3 linked regions of the Rhizobium rhizoryzae genome follow. The protein of the gene in region 2 interacts with the protein of the main gene of each other region in a pairwise test. Links are inferred from orthologs where the notes say so. Each region holds a gene or a part of one and is shown on either strand. Other genes may lie near its edges. The genes, in order: nusG, rho and hfq.

Region 1 (5,205 bases), 1.9 Mb from region 2 along the record:
AGCAGCTTCGCCCTTGGAGACGGCTTCCTTGACAGCCTTCGGAGCGCCTTCGACGAGGTCCTTGGCTTCCTTGAGGCCGAGGCCGGTGATGCCGCGAACTTCCTTGATGACGTTGATCTTGTTGGCGCCAGCGTCAACCAGGATTACGTCGAATTCAGTCTTTTCTTCTTCAACAGCAGCCGGAGCAGCAGCGCCGCCAGCAGCAGCAACAGCTACAGGAGCAGCTGCAGAAACGCCCCACTTCTCTTCCAGCAGCTTGGAAAGCTCAGCAGCTTCCAGAACGGTCAGAGCGGAGAGGTCTTCAACGATCTTAGCGAGATCAGCCATTTTCTTAAGTCCTTTTGTGTTCGGTTCGAACTGGTTTGTTTGTTACAGCGAAAAACCGCCTCAAGCGGCTTCGTCCTTCTTTGCGTAGGCCGCAAAAACGCGGGCGAGCTGTGCTGCCGGTGCCTGAACAACACCTGCAATGCGAGTAGCCGGGGTCTGAATCATACCCAGCAGCTTTGCACGCAGTTCGTCCAGCGAAGGCAGGGTCGCAAGCGACTTGACGCCTTCCGCGTTAAGCGTGGTCGAGCCCATGGCGCCACCCAGAACAACGAGCTTGTCGTTGGTCTTGGCGAAATCCATGACGACCTTCGGAGCCGTAATCGGGTCGGCGCTGTATGCGATCAGCGTCTGGCCCTTGAAGAGATCTACCATCCCTTCGGACTCCGTGCCCTGAAGAGCGATCTTGGCCAGACGGTTCTTCGCGACTTTGACGGTGCCGCCAGCTGCGCGCATCTTCGAACGAAAGTCGTTCATTTGCGCAACTGTAACACCAGCATAGTGGGCCACGACAACCGAACCAGAAGCCTTGAAGACTTCGTTCAGCTCCGTGACGAATTCGCGTTTTTCCGCTCTTTCCACTGTCTGTCTCCAGTTGACAGGACCGATCAAAGGATCGGGACCTGCCGGGTTGCCTTTGCCACTTGGGACCTTATTGCAAGATCCCGAGCAGCGCTCGAGGATCCTGTCCCCCCGCACGTAACCGGTATGGTTACGGCACAAGGCACATCAGGTTCGAACCGGAACCCTCAGGGGCGCATCGCGCGCGCCTGTCGATAATCCAGATCTTACCCGTCTCATGCAGGTCAAACGATTAAGGTCGAAACCACCCGCAATCTCGGACAGGAATTCCGGGTTTCCCCGGATTTTCCGGGCCCGGAGGCCCGAAAATTCTTTGCGACGGTCAGCAACAAGCCGACCATCTTAAAATCAAGCGAGAACCGTCGAAGGCTCTACGCGCACGCCCGGACCCATGGTCGAGGACAGTGCAACACGCTTTACGTAGTTGCCCTTGGCGCCGGCCGGCTTTGCCTTGACGACGGCATCAGCGAACGCCTTGATGTTTTCTTCCAGAGCCTTGGCGTCGAAGGAAGCCTTGCCGATACCGGCATGGATGATACCAGCCTTCTCGACGCGGAACTCGACTGCGCCACCCTTGGAGGCCTTGACTGCGCCTGCGACGTCCATGGTTACCGTACCGACCTTCGGGTTCGGCATCATGCCACGCGGGCCGAGAACCTTACCGAGACGGCCAACGAGCGGCATCATGTCCGGCGTTGCAATGCAGCGATCGAAATCGATCTTGCCGCCCTGAACGATCTCGACGAGATCTTCAGCGCCAACAACGTCCGCACCGGCTGCCTTGGCTTCATCAGCCTTGGCGCCACGAGCGAAAACCGCAACGCGAACATCGCGACCAGTGCCGTTCGGCAGATTGACAACACCGCGAACCATCTGGTCAGCGTGACGTGGGTCAACACCAAGGTTCATGGCAATTTCGATTGTCTCGTCGAACTTTGCAGTTGCACGGTCCTTGACGAGAGAGATTGCGTCGGTGAGGGCGATCAACTTGGTAGGATCGATACCTTCGCGAACCTTCTGAATGCGCTTTGCTACCTTAGCCATGATCAAGCCACCACTTCCAGGCCCATGGAGCGGGCAGAGCCCTCAACCATCAGCATTGCGCCTTCAACGTCAGCCGCGTTGAGATCCTTCATCTTGGCTTCAGCGATCGCGCGGACCTGAGCCTTGGTGATGGTACCGGCCTTCGCACCCTTACCAGGCGTCTTGGAACCGGATTGGATCTTTGCCTCCTTCTTCAGCCAGTACGTAACCGGCGGCTGCTTCATAGCGAAGGTGAAGGACTTGTCCTGGTAATAGGTGATGACGACCGGGATCGGCATACCCTTTTCCATTTCCTGCGTAGCGGCATTGAATGCCTTGCAGAATTCCATGATGTTGATGCCGCGCTGACCAAGTGCCGGGCCGATTGGCGGAGACGGGTTTGCCGATCCTGCCTTGACCTGGAGCTTGAGCTGGCCTGCTACTTTCTTAGCCATTTCTCTGCCTTTCCAATTGAACCGGTTACCCGGCCCTCAATGCCAACATGCGAATGCTGGCGGCTGCGGTTGCGTGGTCAGGAACTTGTCGCCCGGCTAAGGCGCCTCCTCCCACGCGCATGGGGAGAACCTCCCCTTCTCGATCAGACCTTTTCGACCTGACCGTATTCCAACTCGACGGGCGTCGCACGACCGAAGATGGAAACCTCCACCTTGAGGCGAGACCGCTCTTCGTCGACATCCTGAACGATACCGTTGAACGAGGCGAACGGACCATCAGAAACACGAACCTGCTCACCAATCTCGTAGGAGATGGACGACTTTGGCCGCTCAACACCTTCTTGGACCTGACCAAGGATACGGTCTGCTTCATGGTCCGGAATCGGAACCGGCTTATTATCCGATCCGAGGAAACCCGTCACCTTAGGAGTGTTCTTGATCAGGTGATAAGCTTCGTCCGTCAGGTTGGCGCGGACAAGCACATAACCCGGAAAGAACTTCCGCTCGCTATCGACCTTGCGACCGCGACGAACCTCAACGACCTTCTCTGTCGGCACCAGGATCTTTTCGAAAAGATGCTCAAGCCCCTTCTGGCGAGCCTTCTCCTCGATCGATTCCGCAACCTTCTTCTCAAAATTCGAATAAGCGTGGACGATGTACCAACGTGCCGCCATCTTCATCTCCACTCAATCAAGCGCCGATAGACAGCACGAGGCCAATAAGCCAACCAATCAATTGGTCTGCCGCAAAAAAGAACAGGGCAGCAAATATGACCATGACAAGGACCATTGCCGTGGAGATCATCGTCTCACGACGCGACGGCCATGTAACCTTTGCCGTTTCAGCCCGCACCTGCTGGAGAAACGTAAATGGATTTGTTTTGGATGCCATGTCTGCCCACGCAATTACGGCGCGTAAAGCTGATACTATTCAGCCCCACGCACCGCGTGTCTGTTTGAACCCTACATAAACACCGTCTTTCCATCTGACAAGTGGAAAAACAGCATCCGATTAATGCCTTTGTAACGAAACTCCCGATCCGCCTGCTGAATGATTGCGCGCCGATCAAGGGAGTGGCAGGGGCAGAGGGGCTCGAACCCCCGACCTGCGGTTTTGGAGACCGCCGCTCTACCAACTGAGCTATACCCCTATTCCCGTTCTTCAAGGTTGCCCTTGAAAAGCATGGCGCTCCTTTAAGACGACTGATTGGACTTGGCAAGTGGGTTTGTGATTTTCCTCACAAATTCCGGTTTTCTCGTCGAGATAATTCCTGGAGGGCACAGCATGTATGCGTCGTGTTGATCCAGTTTTGCCGTGGAGGCCTTGGACGCGGTCGCTCAAGGCTCAAGGACCCTGATTGGGGTTACTTGAGGCGCTGTTTGCGTCGCAAATGGTCGACTCGACGAGTGATCGAATTTTTCCATTTTCGCATTGTACGCATTGAAAAAAAGCGATTCGCTTTTCCCAAAAGGGTGAGAAAGCTCTTCTGCTCGACAGGTGTGTAGTTACTGCGCTCCCAACCGAGGTGGTCAACGCCCGCGTCGACCAGCCACCCCATGATTCGGCCCTGATTCTTGTAGTGAAGACTAAGAGCCGATTCGCTATTGAACGCCGCATAGCCGCCCGGCAGAAGCTTGTAGTCGGACAATCGCTTTACCGTAGGATTGAAAGTAAAGCTGAACCAAACGTGATGAGCCAGTGGGCCGACTTTTCGGTGCGCTGCCGGTTGTCCGAAAATAGGCAGGCGTCGAATGTTCGCAGGCATGTCCTTATCGGACCTGAGAGAAACGAGAAGCAGGTCGTCATCCGCCTTCAGAACATCCAGGGCCTGCCGTACCACGCCGGGCTTGGGAAACTCCCAATCGTCTTCAAGATGGAGAATGTAAGGTGTCGTCACACAAGCATAGGCTTTGTCAATCGATCGGTGCTGGCCGATGTTATTGCCGTTCACAATAAACCTGAGAGGCTGCCCGGGATAACGAGCGGCTATTTTCTCGACCTCAACCTGGTCCGAATCTTCAATGACGATGAACTCATGAAGCGGATAGTCGTTTGAAGCAAAAAAGCTATCGAGGGTCTTCACGAGCAAGTCATGCCGACGACAACTCGTCAAAACCACAGTCAAATCCGACATACGCTTCCCCATCATCCTCACTGGCCGCGCCTTCGCGTAGGATGAGCTTCGGATACTGTCAATTGAATATTGCCAAAGGCGCTGCAAGGTAGTGTCAGAGCGCTCAACTGGGCCAATCGTGCGACTGCAATCATCCAAGCGGCCTAGGATATCCGCCTTCAAACGAAAAAACCGGGCGACCGTTTCAGGCCACCCGGTTTTTCAATTGATCATGGTGAGGAGATCAAGTCCCCCCACCTTGTCTGATTACTCGATGATCGAGGCGACGATGCCGGCGCCGACGGTACGGCCACCTTCGCGGATCGCGAAGCGCAGCTTTTCTTCCATCGCGATCGGAACGATCAGCTCAACGTCAACGGTTACGTTGTCGCCAGGCATAACCATTTCCGTGCCTTCCGGAAGCGTGACGATGCCAGTCACGTCCGTCGTGCGGAAGTAGAACTGCGGACGGTAGTTCGTGAAGAACGGCGTATGACGGCCGCCTTCTTCCTTCGTCAGGATGTAGGCTTCTGCCTTGAACTTCTTGTGCGGCTTGACAGAGCCAGGCTTGCACAGGATCTGACCGCGCTCAACGCCGTCACGGTTCACGCCACGCAGAAGAGCACCGATGTTGTCGCCGGCCTGACCCTGGTCGAGCAGCTTGCGGAACATTTCAACGCCCGTGCAGGTCGTCTTCGTCGTTGCACG
Region 2 (5,357 bases):
CCTTCTTGCGGTTCAGCAGTCGAAACTGAATACCAGCACTATCGGCGACCCGCCCCATAAGACCATCGAGCGCATCGACCTCTCTGACGAGATGGCCTTTGCCCAACCCGCCAATCGCTGGGTTACAGGACATCACACCGATGGTCTCTATTTTATGGGTAACGAGCGCTGTTTTGGCACCAAGTCGAGCAGCAGCAGATGCAGCCTCACAGCCGGCGTGGCCACCGCCGATTACAATCACGTCAAATTTGGTCATAGCGTCCACTCTGCGTCTAGCAGTGTTTCACGTGAGTCACTTGCCGATACAAAACTCGGAGAAGATGACCCCAAGCAGATCTTCAACATCCACACGACCGGTAATCCGGCCGAGCTCGTCGGAGGCCAGGCGCAAGCTCTCAGCCTTAAGCACGATATCGCTTTGCTTTAACCCGTCTTCGATGAAATTGGAAGCCTGTTGGAGATGCGAGATGTGACGCAATCGTCCGGCGCCAAGCGACGATATGGCTTCCCAGCTCTGCTTCAGCTCTTGCAGAATCAATGAACGGAGATGGTCAATGGTCTGTGGCAGGCTGACGCTGATGCAAGCATCATAACGCGTGTCTTCTGCTGGATGCAAATCGGCTTTGGTTCCAACACGCAATCGTTTTGCGTCGGTCAGGAATGACATTTGTTCCGCTAGCGAATCGATCTCGCTGAGATCAAGAACGAGGTCCGCTGATTCAATCGCCCGCCTCGCTCGCCTGACACCCTCACGCTCAACCACGTCATCGGTCTCTCGAATTCCGGCGGTATCAACCAGTCTGACAAGGAACCCGTCCATATCCAGCTCGACCTCAATGAGGTCACGGGTCGTGCCAGCGACAGAGGTGACAATCGCAACATCTCGCCCAGAAAGGGCGTTGATGAGACTGGACTTTCCGGCATTGGGTGGACCGGCAATAACGACATTGAAGCCGTCCCGGACCAACCGACCGCTCTGCGTGGCGGTCACCTGCTTTAAGATCTCACGGTGGAGAAGCGAAATATCGGGCCATATCCGGTCCGAAACACTTCCAGGTACATCCTCTTCGTCGGCAAAATCGAGTTCGGCCTCGATCATAGCGCGAGCGTGGGTCAGACGGTTTGCCCAATTCTGATACAGCGAAGACAACCCGCCGCTTGCCTGTTCAATGGCCAGCCTTCGCTGCATTTCCGTGTCTGCGGCGATGAGATCACCGAGGCCTTCGACCTCGACAAGATCCATCTTCCCATTGCTGAAGGCACGCCGGGTGAATTCTCCAGCTTCGGCAGCAACGCAGCCTAGTTCCAGCAGTTCCCGGCTGATGGCTGCTACAATGGCGCGACCTCCATGAACCTGAAGTTCAACGCAGTCTTCGCCAGTGAACGAAGCTGGACCAGGAAATGTCAGGATAAGACCTTGATCGATTTTGGAATTGTTTCGGTCCCGAATCGTTCTGAGGTTCATTCCTCTGGTTCTGTTCAACGGACCAGCCATCCAGCCGACGATATCAAATGCTGAGGGTCCAGAGATGCGTATGACCGCAACTCCGGACGGGGTAGAGCCGGATGATAGGGCGAATATTGTAGGAACGACCATACAGCCTCACAGGCAGAATCCGGCTAATTGCTGAATTCTGCTTGAATCAGGTGTTCATCGAATCGAAGAAATCACCGTTGTTCTTGGTCTGCTTGAGTTTGTCGATGAGGAACTCGATGGCATCGGTTGTTCCCATTGGCGCAAGAATACGCCGGAGCACGAAGATCTTCTGAAGATCCTGACGCGGAACCAGGAGATCTTCCTTACGGGTACCGGACTTGAGAATGTCCATCGCCGGGAAGATGCGCTTGTCAGCAACCTTGCGGTCCAGAACAATTTCAGAGTTACCCGTACCCTTGAACTCTTCGAAGATCACTTCGTCCATACGGCTGCCAGTATCGATGAGAGCGGTCGCGATGATCGTCAGCGAGCCGCCTTCTTCAATGTTACGGGCCGCACCAAAGAAACGCTTCGGGCGTTGCAGGGCGTTGGCATCAACACCACCGGTCAAGACCTTGCCGGATGACGGCACAACCGTGTTATAGGCTCGACCAAGTCGGGTGATGGAGTCGAGCAGAATGACAACATCTCGACCGTGCTCGACAAGACGCTTGGCCTTCTCGATGACCATTTCAGCTACCTGAACGTGACGTACTGCGGGTTCATCGAAAGTAGAGGAAATCACTTCGCCGCGAACGGAACGCTGCATGTCCGTCACTTCTTCCGGACGTTCGTCAATCAGCAGAACGATAAGATAACATTCCGGATGATTTGCAGTGATGGAATGCGCGATATTTTGTAGCAGGACCGTTTTACCAGTTCTCGGCGGTGCCACGATCAGACCGCGTTGACCTTTGCCCAGTGGAGCGACCAGATCGATCACGCGTGATGACAGATCCTTCGACGTCGGAATGTCCTGCTCCATCTTGAAGCGTTCATTCGGATAAAGCGGCGTCAGGTTATCGAAGTGAACCTTATGGCGGATTTTTTCCGGGTCATCGAAATTGATCGTGTTGACCTTCAGAAGTGCGAAATAACGTTCGCCTTCCTTGGGCCCACGGATCGGTCCTTCGACAGTGTCGCCGGTCTTCAGCGAGAAACGGCGAATCTGCGAAGGAGAGATGTAGATATCATCCGGACCAGGCAGATAGTTCGCATTGGCCGATCGCAAGAATCCGAAACCATCCTGCAGAACTTCCACAACGCCTTCACCGATGATCTCGACGTCCTGGCTTGCAAGAACTTTCAATATTGCGAACATGAGCTCCTGCTTTCGCATAGTGCTCGCGTTCTCGACCTCCAGTGATTCGGCAAAGGTCAGCAAATCAGTCGGTGATTTGCTCTTGAGTTCTTGAAGCTTCATTTCAGCCATGAAGAAGGGACCGCTTTGAATTTGAATGGGAATTTGGCGTGATGCTGAGGTGCGTCACCGCGAGCGCCGCGGAAGTCAGACTGTACAGACAAGCCATGGGGATGAGTGACGTAGAAATAGCCGCTTCACCGACGACCTGCAAGGGGTACGCGCTCAAATCTTAAGCGAAGGGCTTCACGATCACGAGGATTACGATCAAAATCATCAATACGGTCGGGATTTCGTTCATCATTCGCCAGTAGCGCGCAGGCTTTCGGGGCGCATCCTTCGCAAATCGTCTTACCCAATGCGACTGATGGACATGAGCCAGGGTCAGCAGAACGACAGCCAGAATTTTGGCATGCAGCCAGCCTCCCTGAAACCGGAAGCCTTCCCAGGCAAGATACAGCCCGAAGAGCCATGAGATCATCATGGCCGGATTCATGATGACCTTGAGCAAGCGTTGCTCCATCACCTTGAACGTTTCAGACTGGACAGAGCCTTCCGGCGCATCGGTATGATAAATGAAGAGCCTGGGCATGTAGAAGAGACCTGCCATCCACGAAATCACGGCGATGACGTGAAAGGCCTTTGCCCAAAGATAGAACTGATCTGGCACCAGGATGTAGGGCAAAGCGAGAAGCGCTAGAAACACCACGAGCGCGATGGCAGCCTTGAAACGGGCTCGACGTCCAGACGCTTCATGCGTTTGCAGCTCGTCAGCCATCCTTCGATCCACGAACTTGAGCAACGAGTTGTGTCACATGGTCCGGATTAGCTTCCGGCGTAATACCATGGCCAAGATTGAAGACGAGTGGTCCGCTACCCAACACCTGGAGGATGGCATCTATTCCCTCTTCCAGCGCCCGACCGCCTGCTACAACGCGCATTGGATCCAGATTGCCCTGAACAGGACCCTCCTTCTGCAGCTCTGCCGCAAAACTCAGAGGCACAGACCAGTCTAGCCCGATCATATCAGCGCCTGTCTGCTGCCGATAGTGTTTCAGGTTCATCCCAGCGCCTTTGGCAAAGGCAATGATCTTCGCTCCTGGACGACGGGCTTTCACAGACGCAATCATGCGAGCGACCGGCTTGACCGCAAACCCCTTGAACTCTTCTTCACCCAGAACACCCGCCCAGGAATCGAAAATCTGCACCGCATCGGCGCCCGCATCGATCTGGGCAACCAGATAGTCGGCAGAGATATCGGCCAGAAATTCCAGAAGATACTGGAACCGTTCACGGTGACGATAGCCAAACAGCCGTGCCGGTGCCTGATCCGGTGTCCCGCGGCCAGCGATCATATAGGTAGCGACGGTCCACGGTGCACCACAGAATCCCAAAAGCGTTGTCTCTTCTGGAAGACTACGTCGAATGCTGGAAACAGCCTGCATGACGGGGGTGAGATGCGACAGAACGTTTTTGCCGTCCAAAGCAGCGATGCCTGCTTCGTCGATCGGATCCATGCGAGGGCCTTCGCCCTCGACAAAACGCACACTGCGCTTCAGCGCGTCCGGTATCACGAGGATATCTGAGAACAGGATTGCAGCGTCGAACCCATAGCGACGGATGGGTTGAAGTGTCACTTCCGTGGCCAGTTCGGGAGAATAGCAAAGCTGCAGAAAGCTTCCCGCTTGCTTCCGCGTCTCTCGATATTCCGGCAGATAACGTCCGGCTTGTCTCATAAGCCAGATTGGTGGAGGCGAGACAGTCGCTCCGTCCAGAACTTCGAGAAGCTTGCGTCTCACAGCGCTCACGACAGTCTCCCTTAAAACAAAGAAATCTAGAATCTTTAGATTTTCTGATTCTTAGAGTCGGTGACTATCAGGGATAAAGTCTGTTGCACAGATCGTCCCGTTTCCTCGCTTCAGCAAAAGACAATCACGCTGGAAAGGAGCAAATGAACCCAACTGTGGGGACAACTCATTTTACGGATGAAAATCAGTCACATATCGCAACGATCAGCGCTTTCACTTTGTGGATAACTTCGGAAAAGTCATGATCTGCGCCATATTGTCCACATTTCCCACAGCGGCTGGATAAGCTATCGGTTGCCGGATCCAAATGTGGATAAGTCGGCTGTTATCCCGCTCCCGGATACCTCGGTCCCAATAATGGCCTGTCTATCCCAGGTTATGAACAGCAAAGCGAGATTAGCGTGGAGAACCGCAGAAACTTCTTCCATCTCCATCTGATATCTGACTCAACGGGAGAGACGCTGATCTCTGCGGGCAGGGCAGCATCTGCCCAGTTTCGGGGCGCCAATCCGATCGAGCATGTCTATCCGCTTATCCGGAACAAGCAGCAGCTACTGCCGGTTCTGGAGCATATCGACGAAAAGCCTGGCATCGTACTCTACACCATCGTTGACCAGTCCCTTGCAGACTATGTCGATCAACGCTGCAAGGAATTGGGAGTTCCGTCGGTCAATTTGCTTGAGCCGGTGCTTGCGGTATTTCAGGCCTATCT
Region 3 (5,245 bases), 1.6 Mb from region 2 along the record:
CGTCTTCGCACGTTCGGATGTCAATACGCCAGAAGCGGTCAAACTCCAGTGGGATCAGATCAAGGCCGCCGAAAAGAAAGATCGCGCCGAGCGACGTGCAAAGCGCGGATTGGTTGACGATGAGACTGTCGGCCTCCTGGGTTCCGTATCTCGTCATCAACCTGCTCTTGTCGAGGCACTGAAGCTGCAGGAACGCGCGGCAACTGTTGGCTTCGACTGGTCGGAAGCAGAACCAATTCTCGACAAGATCGAAGAAGAGATCGCAGAATTGCGAGAGGCTCTGCGAGAGGGGCAATCGGTAAAGATAAAAGACGAACTCGGGGACCTGATATTCGCCGTTGTGAACATCGGGCGTCACGTAAAAGCCGATCCCGAGCAGGCTTTACGTGGTACCAATGCAAAATTTAGAAACCGATTCAGATATATAGAAACGGAACTTAAGAAATTGGGGAAGGCTCCTGCGGAATCCTCGCTTGAGGAAATGGAGGCCTTCTGGCAGGCTGCCAAGGGCGTTAATCCTAGAGAGGCAGCAGAATAGGGAGCGGCTTACCGCTCCCAATCTTCCTTTTCAGCCACCGGAAAAACGCCTAGCTTCCGTTCAAGGGCGTTCGCCTGTTGCTCGGAAAGTCTCAGATCGAAAGCGACAGAACCATCTTCCCGATCCTCTCGCTGGTCGACCATGGCATTTTCATAGATCCACGAAATCAGCGACAGCTTTTCCGGCGGAAGCACGACGGTCGTCTCTGTCACGACACCCGCCAGGCGGCGTGAAATCTCGTCCATCAAACGATCGACGCCCTCACCGGAGATTGCCGAGACGGCCATGACGTTTTCACGGCCAAGAGCGCGTTCAGCAACGGCCTCGTGCGCCTCGGGCTCCAGACGGTCAATCTTGTTCCAGACCTCGATAATGCGCTCGCCGCGCTCCTTCTCGTCTATGCCAAGATCATCGAGAATACGCAGGACATCGGCCGACTGGGCCCCGTTATCAGGATCGGACATATCGCGGACGTGGAGAATGAGATCTGCCTCCAGCACTTCTTCCAGCGTCGCGCGGAAAGCGGCGACCAGATGGGTAGGAAGGTCCGAAATGAAGCCGACCGTATCGGAGAGGATGACAGTTCGGCCATGCGGCAACTTCATGCGACGAAGCGTCGGATCAAGCGTGGCGAACAACATGTTTTCTGCCAGCACGCCTGCTCCCGTGATCCGGTTGAAGAGTGTTGATTTTCCGGCATTCGTGTAGCCCACGAGCGCGACGATCGGATGAGGAACCTTGCGGCGCTTGGCCCTATGCAGCTGCCGGGTGCGCACAACCTGCTCGAGTTCGCGCTCCAGCTTGAGGATGCGCTCCTGCAGCAGTCGACGGTCAGCTTCGATCTGGGTTTCACCCGGACCACCCATGAAGCCCGCACCACCGCGCTGACGCTCAAGGTGCGTCCAGCTTCGCACGAGGCGACCCTTCTGATAGTTGAGATGCGCAAGATCGACCTGGAGCGTCCCCTCCTTCGTGGAGGCTCGTCGCCCGAAAATCTCGAGAATGAGACCCGTGCGATCAATCACCTTCGCCTGCCATTCCTTTTCGAGATTGCGCTGTTGCACCGGCGTCAACGGATGGTCGACGATCACCAGACCACAGTCATTCTCGTCCAGCAGAGCCTTGATCTCCTCGATCTTGCCGGTCCCAATCAGTGTCGCGGGCTTCGGCTGACTGACCGGTATGATCAGTCCACGAGCAATCGTCAGGTCAATGGCACGAGCCAGACCCATCGCTTCTTCCAGTCTTGCTTCATCGGATCGGCGCGGCGCAGGTGTCGCCGTGTCAGACGGGCCGGAAGCGGCAGATCGCGCCTGTTTCAAAACCGGAACGAGCACCAGCGCGCGCATATCATCGCGGCGTTTCTCGGCGTCGGGAATCAGGGATTCATGTGAGGTATCGCGAGTGACTATCGCAGTCTTCCTTCAATTCTAGCCAATTAAGCCGTTTGGGGAAACAACCAGTTCGCTAAGACATGCGAAAACCGCCGAAAGGTGTCGGCGGTCTGAGGTTCCCTGCAAGTGACGGCTTTCCTGAGTGATAGATGGGGCAACCGGTGTTGGTATTCAATGGCTGCCCTGATCGAGATCAACCAGCGCTTTCTTCAGTTTCGAACATCTGCATCGGCTGTCCAGGCATGATTGTAGAGATCGCATGCTTATAGACCAGCTGCGAATGACCATCACGCCGCAACAACACGCAGAAATTGTCGAAGGATGTTACAACACCCGTCAGCTTGACGCCATTGATGAGGAAAATAGTAAGTGAAATCTTCTGCTTGCGAACAGTGTTGAGAAACAAGTCTTGAAGATTTTGAGAACGTTCCGCCATAGCGCCGCTTCTTTCTTTTTTGCCAGCCATGCGGCCGGGATATGATCACGCTCGGAAAATTCGGTAGAGCACCCTCTCCTGCCTCCACCGTCCGTGCAATTGGTTATCAAATCGCCGTGTTTTGCGCAATGACCAATCGCATATGCGAAGAACCGGCCCTTGTTGAGAACAATGCTTGTAAAAGCAGTTACTTATCGAGAAATCTCGCTTTTTGCGAAGCTCAATAGGCCGTCCATACGACGCCTAATGAATATCATGCTATCGAACTATCCACAGCTCTTGGCAGCGCCAACCTGCATAGGCCAGCTGGAATTCTCGCAGGGTCATTCTCTAGAAATATTGGATAGACACCCGGAATAGCTGCTCCACATTGCGCACGGCCTTTCGAGTAGCCAGCAGAACAACCCTGTCCTTTGCCTTGATCCGCGTTTCACCACCAGGTTTCAGAACCTTTCCGTCGCGCAGCATGGCACCAATTCGTATTCCTTCCGGCAGATCGAGATCACGAAGACAGGACCCAACCAGCGGTGAAGTTTCCAGAGCCTCGGCTTCGATCACCTCTGCGGCGCCATTCTGAACGGCGTAGACGGATCGAATTCGCCCCTTGCGAACGTGCTGAAGGACACGGGAAATGGTAACAGCGCGCGGATTGATAACGGAGTCGATGTTCAATGAATCACTCACCTCGCTCAGCGAGGTGGAATTGACAAGAACGAGGTTGGATCGGCATCCCAGCGCCTTGGCCATGACCGCACTGAGAATATTGACCTGGTCATTGTTGGTCAGCGTGATCATCAGGTCGGCATCCTGAATATCAGCCTGCTGCAGAAGGCTCTGCTCCAGAGACGAGCCCTGCAGAACGACGGCGTTCTTCAGCTCTTCTGCAATGAGTGTGGCGCGCGCCCGATCTGTTTCGATGATCTTGACCCGGCTTCTTGGCTGCATCTGCTCGATACGCTGTGCAACATAGAGCCCGATATTGCCACCGCCGGCGATCACGATCCGCTTCGCTTCCTGCTCTTCATGGCCGAACAGACCAAGCGTGCGCCGTGTATGCTCGCGCTGGCAGATCACATAGGCCAGATCCCCAACGTGAAGCTGATCACCCGATCGGGGAATGAAAAGCTTCCCGTCCCGCAAAACTCCCACGACGGTAGCAATCAGATCCGGAAACAGTTGGCTCAATTGCTCAAGCGGCGTGTCCACCACCGGGCAATCTTCCATGCATTCAATGGCAACCATCGCGATGGCGTCGTCAGCAAAGCGGGCAACGTCCACAGCACCGGGAAACGATATACGTCGCAGAACCATCTTGCCGACTTCGATTTCTGGAGAAATCGTCACGTCGATCGACATGTTCCGGCTGCTGAAGAGATCGGCATATTCCGGCAGCAGATAGCTTTGCGAGCGAATACGGGCGATCTTGGTCGGGACACTGAAAAGCGCATGAGCGACCTCGCAGGCCACGATGTTGACCTCATCGTACAACGTCACGGCGATGATCATATCCGCCTGCTCGGCGCCTGCCTTGGCGAGCACGTCCGGATGCGCGCCGTGACCGACATAGCCGCGCACATCAAGCGTTTCGGTGATGGCGTTGATCAACGCCGCCGAAGTATCGATCACCGATACATCGTTTTCTTCTTGCGAAAGACGCTCGGCGATTCCGTAACCCACCTGCCCGGCACCACAAATGATGACCTTCATCTTGCTCTTTCAACGTAACGGGTGGGTATTCAAAGTTCAGACGCCCAGCGACTTCAGCTTGCGATGAAGTGCTGAACGCTCCATACCAACAAATTCAGCCGTGCGGGAGATGTTGCCACCAAAACGATTGATCTGCGCCACAAGATAATCGCGTTCGAACATTTCGCGAGCCTCGCGGAGCGGCAAGGTCATGATGTGATGATCCCCCTTCGTGGAGATCTTCGGCAGCATGTCGCCAAGATCCGTCGGAAGCATATCCGCCGAGATCGGCGAATCCGGACCGTCGGTTCGCGCAAGTATCATCAGCCGCTCGATGTTGTTACGCAACTGGCGAATATTGCCGGGCCAGTCATGCGCCTGCAGAACAGCCATAGCATCATCGCCGATCTTGCGCGGACGAATGCCCGCCTGCTCCGAGATCTGTCGCATGAACATGTCCACGAGGAAGGGGATGTCTTCGCGACGCTCGGCCAACGCTGGAACCTTGACGGGCACAACGGCAAGGCGATGGTAAAGGTCCTCACGGAAGATGCCTTCCGCGATCAGGTTCTCGAGGTGGTATGCGGTCGACGAAATGATGCGAACATCGACCTTGACGCGTTTGGATCCACCGACGCGTTCGAACTGTTGATCAACCAGCACCCGCAGGATCTTGTTCTGCGTTTCGCGCGGCATCTCGCCAACCTCATCAAGGTACAAGATACCGCGATGCGCTTCTTCGAGTGCGCCGATCTTGCGTGGCTGCCCCGGCCCGCCTTCCGTACCGAACAGCGCGATCTCCATACGATCCGGCGTAATGGTTGCCGCGTTCAAGGCGACGAAGGGACCGCCCGCACGGGACGACCGCTTGTGGATCATCCGCGCAACCAGTTCCTTGCCGGAACCGGAGGGGCCAAGAATCATAATGCGGCTATTGGTCGGCGCAATCTTTTCGATCGTCTGGCGAAGCTGCGATATGGCGACCGAGGTCCCCACGAGTTCCGAAGAATCGCCCGCCCGTTTCTTAAGCTCGGTGACCTCGCGCTTCAGCTTGGAATTCTCAAGCGCACGTTCGGCGATCAGGATCAGGCGATCAGCCTTGAACGGCTTCTCGATGAAATCGAAAGCGCCGCGCTTGATGGCGGATACGGCAGTCTCGATGTTGCCATGACCTGAGATCATCACGACCGG

What was found.
Region 1: the proteins of rho (region 2) and nusG interact in binary tests that used the Escherichia coli proteins (3 or more experiments, as listed by UniProt). The link is inferred for Rhizobium rhizoryzae from one-to-one orthologs.
Region 3: the proteins of rho (region 2) and hfq interact in binary tests that used the Escherichia coli proteins (3 or more experiments, as listed by UniProt). The link is inferred for Rhizobium rhizoryzae from one-to-one orthologs.

Annotation. Positions count from the first base shown.
Region 1 is NZ_CP049250.1:2,887,352-2,892,556, forward strand. What follows is about bases 1,294-4,139. They hold nusG (transcription termination/antitermination protein NusG), read right to left. Parts: upstream 3,059-4,139; coding sequence 2,528-3,058; downstream 1,294-2,527. Other genes in these bases: rplA (50S ribosomal protein L1), read right to left, coding at 1,294-1,950; rplK (50S ribosomal protein L11), read right to left, coding at 1,953-2,384; secE (preprotein translocase subunit SecE), read right to left, coding at 3,075-3,275; G6N80_RS19840 (glycosyltransferase), read right to left, coding at 3,748-4,139. In the rest of the region: rplL (50S ribosomal protein L7/L12), read right to left, coding at 1-327; rplJ (50S ribosomal protein L10), read right to left, coding at 388-906; more of rplA, read right to left, coding at 1,255-1,293; more of G6N80_RS19840, read right to left, coding at 4,140-4,518; tuf (elongation factor Tu), read right to left, coding at 4,765-5,205. UniProt on the Escherichia coli protein: Part of the processive rRNA transcription and antitermination complex (rrnTAC). The complex forms an RNA-chaperone ring around the RNA exit tunnel of RNA polymerase (RNAP).
Region 2 is NZ_CP049250.1:995,639-1,000,995, reverse strand. What follows is about bases 777-3,774. They hold rho (transcription termination factor Rho), read right to left. Parts: upstream 2,910-3,774; coding sequence 1,644-2,909; downstream 777-1,643. Other genes in these bases: hemE (uroporphyrinogen decarboxylase), read right to left, coding at 3,608-3,774; hemJ (protoporphyrinogen oxidase HemJ), read right to left, coding at 3,070-3,615; mnmE (tRNA uridine-5-carboxymethylaminomethyl(34) synthesis GTPase MnmE), read right to left, coding at 777-1,597. Outside these bases: tRNA uridine-5-carboxymethylaminomethyl(34) synthesis enzyme MnmG, read right to left, coding at 1-256; more of mnmE, read right to left, coding at 293-776; more of hemE, read right to left, coding at 3,775-4,645; G6N80_RS10985 (pyruvate, water dikinase regulatory protein), read left to right, coding at 5,047-5,357. UniProt on the Escherichia coli protein: Facilitates transcription termination by a mechanism that involves Rho binding to the nascent RNA, activation of Rho's RNA-dependent ATPase activity, and release of the mRNA from the DNA template.
Region 3 is NZ_CP049250.1:2,570,426-2,575,670, reverse strand. The notes cover bases 748-3,633. They hold hfq (RNA chaperone Hfq), read right to left. Parts: upstream 2,369-3,633; coding sequence 2,126-2,368; downstream 748-2,125. Other genes in these bases: trkA (Trk system potassium transporter TrkA), read right to left, coding at 2,699-3,633; hflX (GTPase HflX), read right to left, coding at 748-1,887. Also shown: mazG (nucleoside triphosphate pyrophosphohydrolase), read left to right, coding at 1-538; more of hflX, read right to left, coding at 547-747; more of trkA, read right to left, coding at 3,634-4,075; nitrogen assimilation response regulator NtrX, read right to left, coding at 4,112-5,245. UniProt on the Escherichia coli protein: RNA chaperone that binds small regulatory RNA (sRNAs) and mRNAs to facilitate mRNA translational regulation in response to envelope stress, environmental stress and changes in metabolite concentrations.